3 regions of the Desulfonatronum lacustre DSM 10312 genome follow, and region 1 is predicted to be linked to each of the others. Evidence: predicted binding sites of a transcription regulator. Region 1 holds the regulator's gene; each other region holds the start of a gene.

Region 1 (7,001 bases):
GCCAGGGAAATGACCTGGAACGGCGGCCTGCTGTGGACGGCCTCGGCCTGTTCCGGGCAGGAATCCGTGATCCAGATCGTCTCAAAACTCTCGTCCTCCAGGCGGTGCCAGCAACAATTGGGGAAGACGCCATGTGTGGCGAAGGCGCTGACTCGGGCCGCTCCTTTTTCCAACAAGAGGTTCTTGCATTCGATCAGTGTTCCGCCGGACATGATCAGGTCGTCCACGATGAGCACGTGCCGATTCACCGGGTCGCCTTCCTTGATCAGGACTCCGCGCCGATCACCCCGGCGGGCTTTGAGACAGACGATCTGTGGAAATTCCGGAAACAGGCGACCGAAGCGTTTCCAGGCACCCTCGTCCGGAAAGGCGATGGACAGGTCGGGCTCGTCGCGAACCCGGTCCTTGAGCAGAGGGATCGCCGTTTCCAGCCTGGGGATTACGCTGTCGGAAAAGTAGAATCGTTCCTGCAGGGCGTGGATATCGTAGATCACGATCTGGGCCGGACCGGACATGGTCAGAGGAATGTCCGAGAGCAGGCGGGCCAGGGTGGCCGCCGTGGCGATCTGGCCTTCCTCCTCCACCCGCTCCATGGTTCCGGTGGGAAAATAGGGCAGGATCAGCTTGAAGGAGCGCACCGCGTAGCGAGGCAGCTCAAAGAGCACGGCCAGTTGGGCGAACATCTCCGCAGGGGTTGTCAGGGTGCTCAGGAAAGCCACGTCGCGGTTGCGCAGCCCGGGCGCGTTCTCGATGCGCAGGTTGGGAAAGCCGTCTCGGAAATAGGACCAGTCGATGCGACCCAGGGTGATCCGATCCGGGTGGGCCGTGTGGATGCGCAGGGCCGTTTCGGTCATTTGCGGGCAGAAGAAAAGATGGATCATGAGGGCTCCCGGTGGAGGGCAAGGACAGGGTCAAGAGGGAGGTCAAGGGAAGCGCGCAGGGCCTTGAGTTCCCGGCCGGTCAAGGGTCGGATCGCGCCGGGAGGGAGGTCGCCCAGACGGATCGGTCCTTGGGAGACGCGTCGCAGGCGGACGATGTGCAGCCGCAGGTCGCGGCACATCCGGCGGATCTGGCGATTAACCCCCTGGCGGAGGGTCATCTCCAGGGTCACGGCGTTGTCCGGCGCTCGGGGTGAGCGGTCCTCGATGACCCGCGCCCGGACCGGCGCGAGTTGGTCCCCCTCGGCCAGGCGCATCCCCTTGAGCATGGTCGCCAGTTTTTCCGGGGTGACCCGGCCACGAACGCGGACATGGTAGACCTTGGGGTGTTCCCAGCGGGGATGGGTCATGCGCAGGGCCAGTTCTCCGTCCGTGGTCAGCAGAAGCAGGCCTTCGGAAAGTAGGTCCAGTCTGCCCACGGAAAAAGGGCGACGACCACGGATGTCCGGCGCAAGCAGATCAAGGACGGTCTTGCGGCCTTGAGGGTCATGGGCCGTGGTGACGACGCCCGGAGGCTTGTGCAGGACCAGATAGAGGTGGTCCGACGGCTGGACTGGACCAAGGCGGATCTCGCGTCCGTGGACCCGGACATGGTCCACGGCTGGATCGACGCGGATTCCCGGCGAGGCGGCCACGGTTCCGTTGACCATGACCGCTCCGGCCAGAATCAGATCGTCCGCGGCCCGGCGGGAACAGAGCCCGGCCCGGGCCAGGGCCTTGTTCAGCCGGATGGCCTGTCCGACCTTCGTGGTGTTCGCCGCCGAATCATGCTCCTCCGAACTGTTCATCTGGAGAGAATAGGTCCGTGATCGCCGAAGGGTCAAGGTGTGGAGGATTTCCTTTTTCCTTCCGATTCCAGTTCTGATTTGACCACATGGTCAGGGGCGTCTATAGGCGTTGGTCGGTATTACGTCGGAGTTTCAGGCCGTCGATACGCGGCGGTTGTATTTTTGTGAACGATTTCGAAGGAAAATCGGCACTCGATTTTCTCTTGCAAAGATTGTACTCTCCATTTTTTATCGATTCAAAGGGGAGGAGGCGTGCGTCGGAAAGTCATTGCCGGAGCGTTGATCCTGTTCGTGCTTGGTTTGTATTTCTTTTCCGGTGATGCACCCGAGGAGCGGCGTACCGTCGGTCCCATCGCCGGCGGAGCGGACACGGACGTGAGCATGAGCGGCGTGGAGATGCGCCTGGGCCAGGAGGGGCGAACCCTGTGGACCCTGCGGGCTCTGTCCGCGTCCTACGACCAAGGCCAACAGATGGTGTTGCTCAACGCCCCGACCATCGTAAAAAGTCTGGATGGTCGGGACATTCCCGTGATCGTCAGCGCCCCCCTGGGGGAGGTGGATCAGGCCACCAGCGATATCCGGCTTTGGTCCGGAGTGCATATGGAATATGGTCCGACGTATCTCAATTCCGACGAGGCTGTTTTCGTTCAGGTGGATGAAACCATTTTTCTGCACGGTGACATCCTCCTGGACCGCCAAGGACTGCAATTGCGCTCGAAGCGGGGCGACGTTGACCTGCACACCTGGGTGGTCAACGCCGAGGGCGGAGTGGAAGTGATCATTGCCAAAGACAGTTTCGGACACGGGTTGTAAATGGAAACTCGGTTTTCATTGACCTGGCTTTTGCGGGTCACGTTTCCGGTCGTTTTTGTGGCGCTGTTCCTGTTTCCGGGTTGGAGTTCTTCGGCGGAAGAGCAGGCCATCCCGACGCGGATCACGTCCGAGCGGCTGCGCTACTCCCATCGCGATCACCAGATCGAGTTCATGGGGGACGTGCGGGTGGACAGGCCGAATTTTCAGCTCCGTTCGGAGCGGCTGGTAGTGCTTTTGCGAACCCTTCCCCGGGAGGCTCGACCCGAGGGCATGGCTCCGGAACAGGACATGGAAGCTCAAGTGGACATTGAACAAATGATCGCTTTTGGCCAGGTCTTTCTGAAGCACGAGGACCGTGTCGGCCACGGCGACATGGCCACCTATTGGGTGGACCAGAGCGTCCTGCGTCTGGAAGGCAACGCCCGGGTGGAAGAAGGCGGGACCCGGTTGGAAGGCAACGTGATCACGCTCAATGTTGAAGAAAGAGAGGTGGATGTGCAGGGACGCACCGATCGTCGAGTGGAAGGAATGTTTCTTTTGCCTCGGGAACAGGGGGCGCGGTGAAGGCCCTTCTCTCCGGCAAGAGTCTGCGCAAAAGCTTCGGCCAGAAAGAGGTGGTCCGGGATATTTCCATCCGGGTCGAGCAGGGGGAGATCGTCGGCCTTTTAGGTCCCAACGGAGCCGGGAAAACCACCACGTTCTACATGCTGGTCGGGGTGATCAAGCCCACCAGCGGGGTGGTGGACCTGGACGGAAAGCGGATCACCACTTGGCCGCTGCATGAGCGGGCCCGGCTGGGGCTGAGCTACCTGCCCCAGGAGAGTTCGGTCTTCAAAAAGCTGACCGTGATGCAGAATTTGCGGATCATCCTGGAGTACACGGACTTCACCCCGGCCATGCAGCGCAGAAAGGCCGAGGCCCTGCTGGAGGAACTGGGCATCTCCAAACTGGCCGACCAGAAGGCCATGTTTCTCTCCGGCGGGGAGCGCCGCCGTCTGGAAATCGCCCGGGCCCTGATCCGGAATCCGAAATTTATGTTGCTGGACGAACCCTTCGCGGGTATCGACCCCCTGGCCGTGGACGACATCCAGGAGATCGTGATGTCCCTCAAGGAGCGGGGGATCGGTGTGTTGATTTCGGATCACAACGTCCGCGAAACGCTGAAGATTTGCGACAGAGCATCCATCGTCTTCGAAGGACGGGCCATTTTTGAAGGGTCTCCGGAAGCCATCGTGGCCGATTCCATCGCTCGGAAAGTTTACCTCGGTGAGGACTTTTGCTTATGATTGATCAACAATCGGGATTGGCGTTCCAACCGGTCAGCCCGGTCATGGAGGCGAAAACGCGACATGGCTCTTGAACTGCGCCAGCAACTGAAGTTGACGCAGCAGTTGGTGATGACCCCCCAACTGCAACAAGCCATCAAGCTGCTTCAGCTTTCCAGGCTGGAGCTGGTGGAAAGCATCCAGCAGGAATTGCTGGAGAATCCCGTATTGGAGATCGCGCCGGAAGGCATCGATGAGACGGTGGAGACCCCGATAAAAGACCCTGCCGAGGATCGGTTCCAGTCCGTCAACGTCGAGGAGCCCCGGCAGCTTCACGATTCGGAGTGGCAGGACTACCTGGGAGAATTTTCCAGCATCAGTCGACAGATCCAGGGCCGGGACTGGGAAGTCCCGGAAGAGGGCATGAGTTTCGAGGCCCGGCTGGCCGGCAAGTCCACGCTGATCGGCCATCTTTCCTGGCAGTTGCGGCTTTCGGCCTTGTCGGAGCGGGAATTGGCCGTCAGCGAGGTGATCCTTGGCAACCTGGATGCCGTGGGGTATCTTTGCGAATCCATTGAGGACATCGCCGCCATGGCCGGCTGCGAGACGGAGGAGGCGGAGCGGATCCTGCGGATCATGCAACGCCTGGACCCCGTGGGGGTCTGCGCTAGGAACCTGCGGGAGTGCCTGCTGGTCCAGATGGACGAACTGGGGCTGGACGACCCGATTCTGGTCTCCCTGGTCAAGGATCATCTGGAGGAGCTGGAAAAACGTCGCTACAAGCCGTTGGCCAAGAAGTTCAAGCTCTCCATGGAGGAAATCAAACACTACCTGGACTGCATCCAGCGCCTGGACCCCATGCCCGGCAAGAGCTTCGGCTCCGATGATCCTCAGTTCACCAGCCCGGACGTTTACATCCTCCAGCACGGCGGCGATTTCATCGTGGTTCTGAACGAGGACGAGATACCGGGTTTGATGGTCAATGAGGCCTACGCCAAGGAGCTGTCCGTTCACGACAAGGGGACCAGGGACTACATTCAGGAAAAGGTCCGATCCGCTCACTGGTTGATGAAAAGCCTGTACCAGCGCCAGCGGACCCTGCACAAGGTCGCCGAAAGCATCGTCCGGTTCCAGATTGATTTTTTTCGCCATGGGGTGACGCATCTGAAGCCGATGATCCTCAAGGATGTGGCCCTGGACATCAACATGCACGAGTCCACGGTCAGCCGGATCACGACCAGCAAATACATGAGCACGCCCCATGGAACGTATGAACTGAAATTTTTCTTCAACAGCGCCCTGGGTATGGACGACGGGTCGGAGGCCGGCTCGGAAAGCGTCAAGGCGGAGATCAAGAAGCTGATTTCCGAAGAGGACCCCAAGCGTCCGCTCAGCGACGAACTGATCTCGCAACTTTTGAAAAAGTCCCTGGGCGTGAACATCGCCCGCCGTACCGTGGCCAAGTACCGCATGGCGTTGAACATCGAGTCGTCTTCCAAGCGCAAGGCCATTTTTTAGCCATCCCGGATGCTCCCAACGGAGCGAACAACCTCAAACCAACCCAGAACCCGTTTTACTTCGGAGGTGTCGCATGGAAATAACTTTTACTTTCAAGAATTTCGAGCCGTCCAATCACCTCAAGGGCTACGCCGGCGAGCGTTTCAATAAAATCAACCGTTACCTGCGTCCTGAAGATCAGGGCGAACTGGCCGTCAACCTTTCCGTGGAAAAGTATCGGCATATGGCCGAGGTGATCCTCACGGGCAAGGACATGCATTTCTCCGCCACCACCGAAAGCGAGGACATGTACTCCACCATCGACCTGGTCCTGGACAAGCTCGAGGCTCAGGTGCGCAAGACCAAAGAGAAGAACAAGGACCATCGTCGCGGTCAGAAGAGCCAGTCCGCGCGGGTGGACGTGATCACCTTTACCCAGGACGAGACCGGCAAGCGGGCCCAGACCATCACGGAAACCGACAATTTCGAGCCCAAGCCCATGTCCGTGGACGAGGCGGCCATGCAATTGGAAGCCCTGGGCAACGATTTCCTGGTTTTCTTCAACGCGGACATCGAGCGCGTCAACGTCATCTACCGCCGGAAAAGCGGCGATTTCGGTCTGATCGACCCGGGTATCTAGTCGATGGTCCTCAAGGATTTCTTGAGCAAGGACTTGCTGCTCCCCGATTTGCAAGCCAGGAACAAGACGGAAGTGCTGGCGGAATTGGTCGCCGTGCTGGCCCAAAACGTGCCGAGTCTGGATGCCGAGGCGGCCTTTCGGGTGCTCAAGGACCGGGAAAGTCTCGGGAGCACGGGCATCGGCGAAGGAGTGGCCATTCCCCACGGCAAGCTGGAGGGGCTGGACAGGATCGTGCTGGTGGTCGGACGCAGTTCCGAAGGCGTGGATTTCGACGCCCTGGACCGCAAACCGTGCCATATTTTTTTCATGGTCCTGGCCCCGGAACAGGTCGCCGGAATGCACCTGCGCATCCTGGCGTCCATCACCCGGCTGCTCAAGGACGAGACCTTTCGGCATGCCTTTCTCACGGCCCAGGACAAGGAGCTTTTCTGGGACGCCCTCAGTTCGGCGTGATGGTATTTTATTCGTCCACACCGTAGGGGCACGGCGCACCGTGCCCCTACCCCAAAAGGCAAACCGCGATGAGCGCAGACCAACCGCGAAAACCGTGCGAACTCTCCCTGGTCATGATCACCGGACAGTCCGGGGCCGGAAAAAGTACGGTCCTGAACGTCTTCGAGGATCTGGGGTACTACTGCGTGGACGGTCTGCCGGCCGGGCTGGCCGGACGGTTGCTGACCCTGTCCGAGGAGATGAAGCTGAACCAGTACGCCGGGGTGGCCCTGGGGCTGGATGTGCGCCAACCGGACTTCGCCCTGCAATGGGAGCAGTTCGTGGAGCGGATGGACCTGGCCGGGATGTGTCCGAAACTGGTCTTTCTGGAGGCCCGGGATGCCGTGCTGATCCGGCGTTACGCCACCACCCGCCGTCCGCATCCCCTGGAAGCCCAGGGCATGGGATTGGACCAAGCCATCTTCCGTGAGCGGATCATGCTGGAGGGGTTGCGCAAGCACGCCGACTTGGTGGTGGATACGTCGGATTTTTCCATCCACGACCTGCGACGGGTGTTTCAGGAGAAATGGCCCCTGGATCAGAAACTCGGCGAAGGGATGCGCATTCA
Region 2 (7,001 bases), 230 kb from region 1:
AATAGACCACCCTGGAGGCGAACTCCCGTTCCTCGGCCAGGATAGCCTTGAGTTGGACCTTGAGAAGTTTGGATTCGGGATCAATGGGCACGGAATAAACGCTCCATTTGGAGGGGATCGAAAAGATTGCCGTGGTCTGTAAGCAGTTCTGTAAGCGGATTTTGTTCGCTCGGGAAGACGTGGCGAGGTGGATTGCGAAACAGAAGCTGACCCGGCGTCAATCGTCCTTTTTCTCGCCTCTGCCCAAGGCCCCACGCATGAAACTCATGGCCTCGGAGACCTCTTGGATACTGTCCCAGTACCAAGCTCCGACGTAGATATCCCGCTCGCGCAACGCCTCGATGGTCCGACTTTTCCCCGTGACTCGCTCCAGGTTGGCCAGGATGACGACAAAGCCGACGATCAAGGCGATACCCAAGGCCAAGCGCGCCAGACCGCGCCATCGACTGTGGTCTTCGCGTCGCAAAGGGGAAGCCGGGGACGGTTTCCCGTCCCCGGCCTGTTGGTTGTTGGAGGACAATTTTCCCTGCTCCATGCAGAATCAGGCGATTACAGGCCCATGGACATCAGCCGGTCGGTGACGTCGCGGAACAGGACCATGAACATGATGTAGGCCACGAAGGCGGTAAGCAGGAGGTTGAAGCTCTGACCGCAAACGTACAGGATCAGTGCCTTGCCGCCCTTCAGGGGCTCCTTGAGTTCCTTGTAGCTGATGCTCAAGCCGATGCTCACGAAGGCGATGGCGAAGAACCAGTCACGGAAGCCATTGGCCCAGGCCAGGGCTCCACTACGAATCATGGCCTGCTGCCAGTCTTCCCCCATGCTCGCGCCCAAGGCGGAGAAAATGATGGACGCGCCGATGAAACCCAGAATGAACTTGGGGAACCGGTACCAGATTTCGGACAGGGCCCCGGCGGCGGTGAACTTCATGGGGGTGGATCCGGCGGCGCAGGCGCGTTCAGGCTCAACCTTCAGGCACCAGTAGGCGGCCACGCCAAAGGCCATCACGCCGATCATCACGTTCTGGATCATCTTGATGGTCGCGGCCACGTACATGGCTTCCGGACCGATCAATTCACCAGCGGCAACCACGGAACCGGTGTTGTCAACCGTGCCGCCCAACCAGGCGCCGGCCCAGACCGGATGCATGCCCACCCAGTTGGCAAAGGTCGGCAGGGCGAAGATCATGACCACCACGAAGATCATGGACATGCCGATGGCCAGGGTCAATTCTTCCTTCTTGGCCCGGGAGGCGGCGGCGGCGGCGATGGCCGCGGACACGCCGGAAACGCTCATGTCCGAGGAAACCGTGATGTTCAACTGCTTGGATTCCACCTTGATCACATTCTGACCGAACCAGTAGGTACCGATGAGCACGATGGGCGTGACCACCCAGGTGACGAAGATACCGGGCAGACCGACCATCAGGATCAGGTTGATCAGGATGCTGGCGCCCAGAAGGACCAGACCGGTCTTGATGAAGTATTCGGTTTGGGCCGCTGTCTTGAGAAACTTGGGCGTTCCAATGGTGTTGGAGATGAGCATGCCCAGCGCGATACCCCACAAGACGTAGGAGAATCCGTAGGCTCTGATGGTTTCCTGCCCGGCAATGACGTAGGAAAGAACCGCCAGCCCGAAAACAATGGGGAAGCCGGCAAAATACTGCCCTAGATTATAGCCCATGAACTTGCCGCCAATGGCAAAAATCAAGGCCGTTATGACCATCAGCCCCAACAATGTGGGAATCCGGTTGAAGGGCTGGGTATTGGCCGCGCTACGAGCGCTGGAGTGGCTGCTCCGGGCTGCGCGCCACTCACCCAGTAGGGCGCGGGCTTCCTGGTTCAGCTGGGTGTTCTGAAAATTCGCTTCCCTGGCCAGATCCTCAGCAGCCTGGGCATTGGCCCGGGCTTCGTTTAGACGATCGGTGGCCCGCTGCAGGCGCTCGGCGTTGGCTGCGCGGATTTCAGCCGCCGCGGCCTCGCTGCGGTACAGGGAGTCCAGAGGATTGCTACTCCACCGACCTGGCTTGGCAAGATAACTGTTGATGGTCTTCAGAAAACCGTGATCGCGGGCTCTAACGGAGTTCAATTTGGCCTCGGCCTCTGTATAGGCAATTGTCCGGAATCCGGCCATTTCCGACTCACGTTCCATGGTTGCCCGAAATTCAGCCATGCTGGCAACGTCCGGCTTGGCCGCCATGGCCGCAAGTACCGCCAGGATGAGAATCAACCCACCCAGCCAGATGGCCCACCAGTCCTCGGTGGTGTGCATCTGGGTGATCATGGGGATTTTGGTTTCAGTAACCACATTGTCCGTTTGATTTTCCGCCATGTGAAAAACCTCCTTAAATGTTGCGGGTTGGTACCATCAACGCGGTCCTCTCACGCCATACCGGAAAGCCCTCTGCAAACCGCCTTGACATGAACCGCGTAACCGTGACGAGTGAATCTTTTCTCAAGCAAAGCAAACTCCGAGCCAAGCGATCCACATTGCCAGAAAATAAAAAATTAATATTTCATATCAAAGCATTAAGAACTGCACCCAAACCATTTCCATAAGTGCCTTTTGATCATCGCCCTTTCACCAGAAACATCTATTAGCACCACATTGACAACTAAAGTTTGCAATACGACCATGTGTGACATATGCTCCGCACCACTGCTCCTTTCAACTCCTGACTTCTGAATCCTGAATCCTGAATCCTGAATCCTGAATCTTGTTCGAGGTCCGCCATGCCTCCCAAAAGCCCCGCCGATGAAACCAGCCAGTCAGGCAAAAGCCATCTCTTCCACAAATCCTTGGGATTCAGATCCAGGTTCCTGGTGGCCACGGGTTTGAGTCTGCTCCTGGTCTGCTTCGCCGGAGCCTACCTGATCTATCTGCGCGAAACGGCGCAGATGGAAAAACACGCCTACGAAAAGACCATGATGGTCATGGCCGCGGTGGAGGCCAGCCGCAAGTACGTTCGTGACGAACTGCGGCCGCGAATGTCCGAGGAATTCGGTGAGGAGTTCTTCATGGTCCAGGCCATGTCCACCTCCTACGTCGGACGGGCCGTGATGGACAATTTCAATCAGGTTCTGCCCCACTACGAATACCGGCGAGTGGCCCGCAACGCCCGCAATCCCAGGTCCGAGGCCAACAGTCTGGAACTCTCCATGATCAATCTGTTTCAGCTCAATCCGGAACTCCAAAACTGGCAGGGCACGCTGAACGTCGAGGACGAAAAACAGTTCATGCGCTTCAAGCCCGTCTACTTCGAGGAATCCTGCATGAGCTGTCATGGCGATCCGGTCCACGCCCCGCGGGACATGCTGGACATGTACGGCACGGAACGCGGATTCTGGAACCAGCCCGGCGATCTGGCCGGGGTGATGGCCGTGGGCATTCCGGTGCACAAGGCCCTGGCCGAGATCCGGGATCAGGCGGCCTCGGTCTTTTTCTCCCTGTTTCTGGGGGCAACCCTCTTCTTTCTGCTCATGGCCTTCATCTTCAACCGAGCCGTGGTCAACAACCTGCACGGAGTGCTGAATATTTTCCGGGAGGAAGCCGAAGAAAAAAGCCTGCGCGAATATCTGCCCAGCCCAAACCCCATGGATCCACGGGACGAAATCCAGGAGCTGACCGAAGCCGCGGTAAGCATGTCCGATCATCTGCGCCGTACCAAACAGGAGTTGAAGAACTACGCCCAGGACCTGGAAGGAAAAGTGGCCCGTAGGACCGAGGCCTTGCAACAGTCCGAACAGCTGCTGCAAGAGAAGGTTCGGGCCAGAAAACAGGAGTTGCAGACCCTTAACGCCCTGGCCGAACTGACCACGGCGGCGGTCTCGCTGTCCGAAATCCTGCCCCAGGTCCAACAACGCACGCTCCAGGTCTTCCCGGCCCAGGGCTCCGGCATCTACCTCTACGACAAGGCCCACCAGCAACTGACGCTGCAATACCAGGAAAACGCCGCCGACCTGCCGCCCGCCGTTCCCTTGCAACACGTCGTCCCCACAGTCCTGGAAGCCCGGCCCAATCGGCTGGTGGACGCCATTGCCCAGGCCGCCAATGGTCAGGCCAGCTGCTTCGACCGCCGGGAGGCAGCCGGCAATCTGAACATTCCCCTGCTCTGTCGCGGCGAAATCCTCGGAGTGCTCTCCTTTATCGGCGTGGACTGCAAGTTCGTCACCCAGGAACAGATGGAACTGCTGCTGTCCATCGGCCGCCAGATCGGCATTGCCGTGGAAAGCTTGCAGAACATGGAGAAACTGATTCAGAGCAAGGAACTGCTCCAATCCGTGTTTGACGGAATCACCGACCAGGTGGTGTTGATGGGCCGGGATTTCGGCATCCGAATGGTCAACAAGGCCTACACCGAACGCTACAACGTGGACACGGAAGAGGTCATCGGGCGAAAGTGTTTCGAGATCCACGGCAGCGGAGAAAACCCGTGCAAGGAGTGCGGCCTGAAGACGGCGATGCACACTAGGTCGGCGGTGGTCTACGAAAGCAGTTGTCCGGCCCAACAAGGCATCTTTCAGGTCCATTGCTATCCGGTCACGGACGAGCAGGGGGAAGTGGAAAGCGTCATCCGCTACGTCAAGGAAATCACCGACCAAAAGCATGTGGAGCAGAAGATCCAACAGACCGAGAAAATGGTGGCCATGGGCCAGTTGGCCGCCGGCGTGGCCCATGAGATCAACAATCCTTTGGGGGTGATCCTCTGCTACGTGGAGCTGCTCAAGCGTCAACTCGCCGACTACCCCCAGGGACTCAAGGACCTGAGCACCATTGAAAAGCAGACCCTGAACTGCAAGCGCATCGTCAGCGACCTGCTGCACTTTGCCCGCAGTCCGGAGACCAAGAAACAGACGGCGTCCTTCAACCAGATCGTGGACGACGTCCTGACCATGGTCGCCGAGCAGTTCAAGAAGCAAGGCGTCATCGTGGAGCAAAGACTGGATCCGGACCTGCCTTCGCAGAGCATGGACGTGAACAAAATGAAGCAGGTGGTCCTGAACCTGCTGATGAACGCCCATCAGGCCATCGAAGGCCGAGATGGCCGCATCACCTTGGAAACCGACTCCTTCCCCGCCGCCAAAACCGTTCGTCTCGTGATCCGGGACAACGGGCACGGCATACCGGAATACATCCAGGATAAAATTTTCGATCCGTTTTTCAGTACCAAGAACACCGGGGAGGGGACCGGCCTGGGACTTTCAGTGAGCTACGGCATTGTCCGGGAACACGGCGGAGAAATCAGCGTCCTGAGCAAACCAGGAGAATGGACGGAGTTCCGGATCGATCTTCCGCTGGACGGAGAGAACAATTGAGCGTGCACGCGAACGAATAAGAGGAACGACCATGCATCAATTCAGCGTACTCATCGTGGACGATGAGCGGGACATGCTTGACGGGTTGCGGCGGATACTGCCTTACGAACTGGACAACACGAACATCACGGTCACGCCCAGTCCTTTGAAGGCTCTGGAGATGGTCTCCGAGACCTCCTTCGACCTCGTCCTGATGGATGTCCGGATGCCGGAAATGAACGGCATGGAGCTTCTGGAGCATGTCAAAGCTGCGGACCCCAAGGTGACCGTGATCATGATGACGGCGTACGGAAACATCGAAATCGCGGTGCAGTCCATCAAAATGGGGGCCTACGACTTCATCACCAAGCCCTTCGACATCCCGGACCTGGTAAGGCTGATCAGAAAAGCCCTGGAACGCAGCGGCTTGATTCGGGAAAACCAGAGCCTGCGCCAAAAGATCTCCGAAAAGACCATGCTGGAGGAGTTCGTGGGGCAGAGCCCACCCATGCGCCAGCTCTACGAGACCATCCGTTCCGTGGCCGGGACCGACTATCCCGTGTTGATCCGGGGCGAGTCCGGCACGGGCAAGGAGCTGGCGGCCAAGGCCATCCACGCCTTGAGCCGACGGGGCGAAAAGGTCCTGGTCTCCGTGAACTGCCCGGCCATTCCGGAACACCTTCTGGAAAGCGAGCTGTTCGGACACAAAAAAGGCGCCTTCACCGGTGCCCTGAAAGACCACAAGGGTCTTTTCGTCGAAGCCAACGGCTCCAGCCTGCACCTGGACGAAATCGCGGACATCCCGGTTTCTGTGCAGACCAAACTCCTGCGCGCCCTCCAGGAACAGGAAATCCGCCCCCTGGGCAGCAGCGGGAACAAAAAGGTGGATGTCCGGATCGTGTCCACCACCAACCAGGATCTGGAGCATAAGATCCAGGACAAAAGCTTTCGGGAAGACCTGTTTTACCGCCTGAACGTGGTCAGCGTCCGCACCCCGCCCCTCAGGGAGATCGTCGACGACATCCCCCTGCTCGTCCACCACTTCAACCGCTTGTCCGCCGTCGAACTGAACACCGCTCCCAAGATCGTCTCCTCGGACCTCCTGGAGGTCCTGATGCACAGGGAATGGCCGGGAAATGTCCGGGAATTGAAGAACTTCGTGCGCAGACTGATCATTTTCTGCCCTGGCGAGGAGTTGAACCTGTCCGTCCTGAAAATGGTCGACGGCCGGCACTCCACGCGTCCCACAACGGAAAACGCGGCGGGAACCGGCGAGGTCGAATCCTACGCCGAAGCCAAGGCCAGGGCGGTCAACGCCTTTACCGCGGAGTACGTGGGCGACCTCCTCTCCAAGGCCGGAGGCAACGTCTCCCAAGCCGCCAAAATGGCCGACATGAGCCGGGTGGCCCTCCAGAAGATCATCCGCAAGATGAATATTAGTCCGGTGGAGTATCGGGCGGAGTCGTGAACTGAGAATCGACCGCGGTTCCTGGACAGCAATAAAATGAAGCGGCCCTGGAAAACCGAGATCGGTTTTCCAGGGCCGCTTTTTTGTTTATCCGGAGCCTTGGCCGTCCGCCGGGCGGACCGGGCTACTGGTTGCGCAGGGTATTGCGGATATGCATTTGGGCGAGCGCTGTGTTCTCGCACTGGGAGTACCAGTAGGTACCGGTATCCACGTTGGAGTCGGCGATGGCCTCCATCACC
Region 3 (7,001 bases), 1.1 Mb from region 1:
ATTGCAGGCAGGAGACGTTCACGCTCATGGACAGATCGGTGCCACCGGGCAGTTCTTCACGCCATAAAGCCAACTGACGGCAAGCTTCCCGCATTACGAACCGGCCCAGAGGCAGGATCAGCCCGGTTTCTTCGGCCAGAGGAATGAACCGGGAAGGCGGCACCTGGCCCATGGTCGGGTGATTCCAGCGCAACAGAGCCTCGAAGCCCTCCAGCCCGCCGTCGTCCACGCGAATGATGGGCTGGTAGTGCACGGCCAAGGCTTCGTCGCCTACTGCCAGACGCAGCTCGTTTTCCATGTTCATGGATTCCTGCAGTTCCAGGCGCATGGAGCGGTCGAAGAGCAGATTGCCGCAGCGCAGTTCCTTGGCCCGGTACATGGCGATGTCCGCGTCGCGCAGGATATCCTCGGCCCGGGCGTACTCCCCGGAGTGCATGACCACCCCGATGCTGGCCTCGGGCCGGACTTCACCGGAAACCAGCACCAGGGACCGGCGCAGGGTTTCCTCAATCCGCCGGACAATGGTCAGGGCTTCCTCCTCCGAGGCCAATTCCTCCAGAATCAGCGCGAACTCGTCTCCGCCCAGCCGGGCCACGGTGTCCATGGACCGGACGCATCCGGACAGCCGACGGCCCACTTCGATCAACAGGTCATCGCCGGCCTGGTGGCCCAGGGTGTCGTTGACCGCCTTGAACTTGTCCAGGTCCACCATGATCACCGCATAATGGTAGTCCGTGCGTCGTTTGCCCCGCTCCACGGCCCGGGCCAGCCGCTCGGCGAACAGGCTGCGATTGGGCAGGCCGGTCAGGCCATCGTGAAAGGCCTGATGGGTGATCTGCTCCTCAAAGGCCTTACGCTCGGAAATGTCCTGATAAATGAAAACCACGCCCTGAATGACCCCGCGGACCATCAACGGGAAACCGATCATGGACACCGGAATCAGCCGACCGTCCTTGTGGCGGCGCTGGGTCTCGGCCTGCATGGAGTTGCCCGAGAGCACGGCGGCGCGGAAGGTTTCCATGTCGGCCATCAATTCCTCGGGCACGATGAAACCGCGGATGGAAAATCCGCGAATGTCTTCGGCCCGGAACCCGAAAAGCCGTTCAAAGGCCTGGTTGGCGTTGATCACGTTGCGGTCCATGTCCGTGAGCACGATGGCCTGGGGCGAATTGGCGAACAACTGAGTGAACAGTTCCCGCTGGGTTTCCAGGGCCTCTTCCGCCAGCTTGCGCCGGGTGATGTCCACCACGGTCCCCTCGAAGTAGGCGATATTTCCGCGATCATCGTACACGGCCCGGGCATTTTCCGAAATCCAGATCCGGCTTCCGTCTTTTTTGTAAATCTCGGAGACAAAGTCCCAGACCTCGTGATTCTGGTCCATGACCCGCACGAACTCGTCCCGGCGCAGAGGATCGACGTAGAGCTGCGTCTTGATGTCCCGGAAGGCCCGGATCATCTCCTGGGGCGAGGCATAGCCGTAAATCCGGGCCAGGGATGGATTGACGTCCAGATAGCGCCCGTCCGGGGTGGTCTGAAAAATGCCCTCCACGGCATTGACGAAAATGGAACGGTACTTGGTTTCCGCGTCCTGAAGCATTCGTTCCGCCTGCTTGCGGTCGGAGATGTCCACGAAGATGCACCAGGAAAACCGGCGGCCATCGGCCATGGCAATGGAAAACTGGGAGGCGCAGGTTTCCACGGTCCGGCCCCCAATTGCCCGCCAGCAGACATCAACGCCCTGAAAGTCCGCATCACCGCTCCAGACCCGCTCAGCCTGGACATCAAACCCCGTGCATGGCTGCAATATATCCCGCAACCGCGGTTTCGCCTCCCCGGCGGCACGTGCGCCCAGCGGCCCGAACATCCGCTCGAAAACGGCGTTGTGGACGACCATCCGGCCCTCCTGGTCGCGCAGAACCACGGCATTGGGTGATCCGGCGAAAAGCTGCATAAAGGCCTCGGCGCCTTCCGGAAGGTTGGCTTCCATCGCCTCTGGACCGAAAAGAACGGACGCGGTAACGGGAAACGGAGCCAAGGCATCGCCGAAAACACTCCCGACGACGCTTTCGGAAACCCGAACGCCCTCGGCGCTGGATACGGAATGAGTGATTGGATTTGTAAGATTCATGAACATCATGTTACAATTTTGTTTGATTGGTGAATAAACAGGGCGACCAAAACCGATCGCCGCTTAAATCGCAAAAGCCGTGGCCTGACCATGATCCCCGCGGTCCCGTGCGCCGGAAGCGCGGTCGATCCAAGGGCGACACCCGGGCTTCTCTGCAGAGAGCATGCCGAGAAGCCCGGTCTTTCATAGCCGTAACTACTCAGTACATTTTGTGTCCGCTCTTCTCCGGCAATCGGTATCGGGGTCGGCGCTTCGCTATCGGAGTCGGAATCGAAACATGAAGAATTTAGAACGCATCCCAGCGTTTTCGATCCCGATTCCGATCCCGATTCCGACCCCGGCAACAGAATTACTCTCTGTGCTGAGTAGTTACAAACTCATTCGAATCAGGAGAAATCCATGCCGTACGTGAACATCAAGATCACCAGGGAGGGAGCCACAGCGGAACAGAAGGACCTGCTGATCCGGGGCGTCACCCGACTGCTGGCCGACGTGTTGGGCAAGAACCCGGAGACCACGGTGGTGGTCATCGACGAGGTGGAGACGGACAACTGGGGCATCGGCGGGGTACCGGTCACCGCCCTGCGCCGCAAGCGGAAGGAGGGGTGAAATGGCCGAGGAGACCATTTCCTGGCAAGATTTCGAACGGGTGGAGATACGCGTGGGCACGGTGGTGGACGCACGGCCTTTTCCCGAGGCCCGCAAACCGGCCTACATCGTGGAGGTGGATTTCGGCCCGGAAGTCGGCCGCAAACGGACCAGTGCCCAGGTCACGGACCATTACGCACCGGAGGAACTCATCGGTCGGCAGGTGGTCGGGGTAACCAACTTCCCGGTCAAGCGGATCGGCCCGATCCGGTCCGAATTCCTGCTGACCGGCTTCTACCGCCCGGACGGAGGGGTGATTCTGGCCGTCCCGGATAAGCCCGTCCCCAACGGGGCCAAGCTGGGGTGAGTGTTGAAACGAGAGGTCACCGACACCCAGTCAATGTCGACCTCTACGCAACACAAATAACCAACCACCAGCTGTAAGCTGGTGGTTGGTTAGTGACTCAACGTTATTGCTTCGGCTGTGCATCAAACGGCACGCCTTGCTCCCGACCTTGTCCATTGGGTTGCAAGCCCTGACCTGGCTCCGACTCTCCCATTGGGGCTTCAGGCTGCATCAATGAACGCTCCTGGGGTCGCTCCTGACCAGGCGGCAGTTCGTACCCCGGAGGGCTTTCTCCAGGCCTGGCCGGTATTTCATACTCCTCCGGGTCCGGGCCGCAAGCAGATCCCAAAAACATCCCCATTGCCAGAATCAACAAGGGAACGGTCTTTTTACCGAACATCAGCGTTCCTCCATTCAGGTTCACTCCGTTCTACTGCATCTGGTCCAGCTTGGACGCCATCTTTTCCTGCAACTCGGTGCTCACCTGCACTTCCTGCATGACCTGATTATACGTGTCCACGTCCAACCCGCTGTCCTGGACGGCCTGGACCATGGCGGCTCCCGCCTGCTCCTGCATTTGCTGTGCGGACTCCGGATCAGTCACCCCGGCCAGGGTTTCCTGCAATTCCATGCGAATCTCATGAATTTCCAGGTATGCGGTCGCTACTTTTTGAAGCTCGGCATCACTGAATTGAGCCGTGGTTCCAGGTTGCTGCATCATCTGCTGTCCTTCGGCTTGACCAGTTTGGGCGTGAACGCCCACGCTCAAGGCCAAAACGAGCAAACAGGTGAGGGTCGATCCGGTCAGCAGCAAAATTAACTTCTTCATCTTCAAAAACCTCCGAAAGAATTTGAGCCGCAAGGTCATCAAGCGGCATCATCCCTTTTTAAGCATGCACCGTGCCAGAACCGAAACAGTCTCCCTCGCAACCACAAGAAAAATTAAAAATACACATATAATACAAGATATTGACGCATGTTGCCAAACGAAGCGGAAACAATGTCCACCCTGATCGTCCTTGAAATGCGCTCATTTGATATGTATAAAAAAGCCACATGTGCAACTTCATCCCAGTCCAAGCTTAGGAGGATCATGCTCCCTCGTATTCCGGCGTTGTCCGACTACTTCAGTCTGCGTACAGCCCTGGTCATCTCCGTCGTCCTGCCCCTGGCCCTGGCCATGGGGCTGACCGGTTACCTGCTCCTGCAGCTCGTGGAGCGAAATATCGAGCACCGGATGCAAAAGGATCTGGAGCTGGTGGCCAGGGCGCTGCAATTGCCGCTCAGCCACTCAATGGAACTGGACCGCAAAGGCAGCGTCCTGAGGGCCGTAGAGTCCGCCTTTTCCATCGGCAGGGTCTACAGTGCGTATGTGTATGATCGGCAGGGGCGCCTGATCGCCTCGGCCGGGCGAAGCGAACCAACGCCGGAGCAGGACCGGCTGACCGAGCTGGCCGCGGACGGCAAGCAGCGCGGGGAGTACGGACATGTGGCCGGGCGAGAGGTTTTCTCGTACTTCGTTCCGCTGAGCGACTCCGGCGGCAAGGTCAACGGCCTGCTCCAACTGACCCGGCGAAAAAGCGACATCCAGGAGGATGTCCGGGCTCTTCGCGTCCGCGTCGCACTGGGTCTGGGCTTGGGGTTGCTGGGCATGTCCGGGCTCGTGCTCTTCGGGCACCACCGCGCCCTGGGCCGCCACCTCTCCAGCCTGGGAACCAGCATCTCCAGGGTGACCCAGGGGGACCGGGGCCATCGTTTTTGGCCCCACGGACCAGGGGAAATCGTGACCATCGGTCGGCAATTCAACCGCATGCTGGATACCATTGAAGAGGCCAAGGCCGAACTCCGGGAGCGACGCATCAGACAGGTCCAATTGCAGGCCCAATTGCGTCAGGCCGAAAAACTGGCCGCCATCGGGCAGCTGGCCGCCGGCGTGGCCCATGAACTGGGTACGCCCTTGAGCGTCGTCAGCGGCAAGGCGCAACGCGCCTTGCGCAAGGCCGACCTGGACGCCGGGGTCGTGGAGACGCTGCGCGACATTCGCCGGGAAGTAGACCGTATGGAACACATCATCCGCCAGCTTCTGGATTTCAGTCGCGGCAACGCATTACGCAAAAAACCGACCTCCCTGGTGCAACTGATCCGCTCCGCCTTGTCCGCGACAAGCGAAGAAGCCGACAAGCACCGGACTCATCTGGAAACGGCCTTTCCCTTGAACGAGACAAATGAAACCTTCCAGATCAACCTGGATGCGGTGCGCATGGAGCAGGCCCTGGTCAACCTGATCCGCAACGCCGTCCAGTCCGCTTCCGGTGGGCGGGTCGTCGTTTCCTGGGGCAGGGAAGGCGACCAGGCGTGGATGCAGGTGGATGACGACGGTCCGGGCATTGCTGATGAAATAAAATCCAAGTTGTTTGAACCGTTCTTCACGACCAAAAGCGTCGGCCATGGCACCGGGCTGGGTTTGGCAGTGGTTCACGGTATTCTTCGAGACCACGGCGGAGGCATCGATGTCGGCAAGAGTCGGCTGGGCGGAGCATTCTTTCGCATCTGGCTGCCCGTTGACCACCAACCCACGATCCGTGTTGAGGAGAGATGAGCATGGCACCGCGCCAAACAGAGCAGCATGTCGGCGGCAGCAAGGTGCTGGTCGTCGAGGACGATCAGTCTTTCGGACAGCTCCTGAGTCAGGAACTGGACGACCACGACCTCACCGCCCGCTGGGTGGACAATGCCGAAAAGGCCCTGGCCGTAATCCAGGAATGGCACCCGGAGTTGGTGGTCAGCGATCTGCGATTGCCGGGAATTGACGGTCTGGAGCTGTTGCAACGGGTCAGAAGCGAGGAGATGGACAACCCTCCGGACTTTCTCCTGATCACGGCTTTTGGAAGTATTTCCAAGGCCGTGGAGGCGCTCAAGGCCGGAGCCGAGGACTTCCTGACCAAACCCCTGGATCTGGACCACTTCATCCTGACGGTGGTTCGGGTGTTGAAAAACAGGGCGTTGCGCCAGGAAGTTCAACGCATCCGGGATTATCTGAGCCAGGACGCCTTTCACGGCATGATTGGCCAAAGCCCGGCCATGCGCGGCCTTTTCGAGCAGATCGGCCGCGTGTCCCGAGCCGATGGGCCGGTGCTGATCCTGGGTGAGTCGGGAACGGGCAAGGAATTGGTGGCCAGGGCGGTGCATGCGGCCAGCCCGCGAAAAGGGGCGTTTCAGGCCGTAAACTGTGCCGGCATCCCGGAACAGTTGCTGGAAAGCGAGTTTTTCGGCCACAAAGCCGGCGCCTTTACCGGCGCGGGCAAGGCTCGGCGGGGGCTGTTCGCCGAAGCCGAGAGTGGGACCCTGTTTTTGGACGAAATCTCCGAAATGCCTCTCTTCCTGCAAGCCAAGCTGCTGCGCATCCTCCAGGACGGCAAAGTGCGCCCAGTGGGGGCGGACAAGGAGGAACAGGTCGATGTCCGCACCGTGGCCGCCACCCACCGGGACCTGGAGCAGGAGGTCGAGGCCGGAAAATTTCGCGAGGACCTTTTTTTTCGTCTGGAGACATTCACCCTCAGACTCCCGCCTTTGCGGGAACGCGGTGACGATCTGGAGCTGTTGGCCGGTCACTTCCTGCGTCGATTCAGCATCCAAGTGGACAAGAGCATCCAAGGATTTGATCAAAAAGCCCTGGATATTCTTAAAAACTATTCTTTTCCGGGAAATGTGCGCGAACTGCGAAACGCCATGGAACGAGCCGTAACCTTTTGCGACGGGACCACCATTCTACCCGCCCACCTTCCCAGTCGGATCAGGGACGGCGGCAGCCAGCCGACCTTGCAATCAGCCCCGCTCTTGACGGCCATGGCCGCGAGCGGAGAACATCTGCCCACCCTGGCCCAGGCTGAACAACACTACATTCGCCATGTCCTGGACGCAGTGAACGGCAACAAACGC

Evidence for each region. The regulator sigma-54, encoded in region 1, starts transcription at its own class of promoters, with help from an activator protein. The targets are predictions, from matches to a motif close to CTGGCACGGNNNNTGCTT.
Region 2: DESLA_RS0109265 (YeiH family protein) is a predicted target of sigma-54. The motif match lies at 2,462-2,479, and genes of this name have one in related genera.
Region 3: DESLA_RS21400 (DUF4168 domain-containing protein) is a predicted target of sigma-54. The motif match lies at 3,952-3,969, and genes of this name have one in related genera.

The regions. Positions count from the first base shown of each region.
Region 1 is NZ_KI912608.1:1,739,732-1,746,732, reverse strand. Features, by position in the region: gene DESLA_RS0108230 (phosphoribosyltransferase family protein) at 1-881, opposite strand, end outside; gene DESLA_RS19475 (pseudouridine synthase) at 878-1,726, opposite strand; gene DESLA_RS0108220 (LptA/OstA family protein) at 1,979-2,539, shown strand; gene DESLA_RS0108215 (LptA/OstA family protein) at 2,540-3,103, shown strand; gene lptB (LPS export ABC transporter ATP-binding protein) at 3,100-3,825, shown strand; gene rpoN (RNA polymerase factor sigma-54) at 3,889-5,322, shown strand; gene hpf (ribosome hibernation-promoting factor, HPF/YfiA family) at 5,396-5,941, shown strand; gene DESLA_RS0108195 (PTS sugar transporter subunit IIA) at 5,945-6,394, shown strand; gene rapZ (RNase adapter RapZ) at 6,463-7,001, shown strand, end outside.
Region 2 is NZ_KI912608.1:1,966,477-1,973,477, forward strand. Features, by position in the region: gene DESLA_RS0109255 (NF038143 family protein) at 1-91, opposite strand, end outside; gene DESLA_RS0109260 (hypothetical protein) at 218-520, opposite strand; gene DESLA_RS0109265 (YeiH family protein) at 550-2,331, opposite strand; gene DESLA_RS21695 (c-type heme family protein) at 2,733-5,315, shown strand; gene DESLA_RS0109275 (sigma-54-dependent transcriptional regulator) at 5,347-6,762, shown strand; gene DESLA_RS0109280 (hypothetical protein) at 6,887-7,001, opposite strand, start outside.
Region 3 is NZ_KI912608.1:591,970-598,970, reverse strand. Features, by position in the region: gene DESLA_RS0102745 (sensor domain-containing protein) at 1-1,987, opposite strand, end outside; partial or broken gene DESLA_RS0102740 (tautomerase family protein) at 2,525-2,737, shown strand; gene DESLA_RS0102735 (tRNA-binding protein) at 2,739-3,083, shown strand; gene DESLA_RS0102730 (hypothetical protein) at 3,187-3,462, opposite strand; gene DESLA_RS21400 (DUF4168 domain-containing protein) at 3,493-3,891, opposite strand; gene DESLA_RS0102715 (sensor histidine kinase) at 4,156-5,661, shown strand; gene DESLA_RS0102710 (sigma-54-dependent transcriptional regulator) at 5,664-7,001, shown strand, end outside.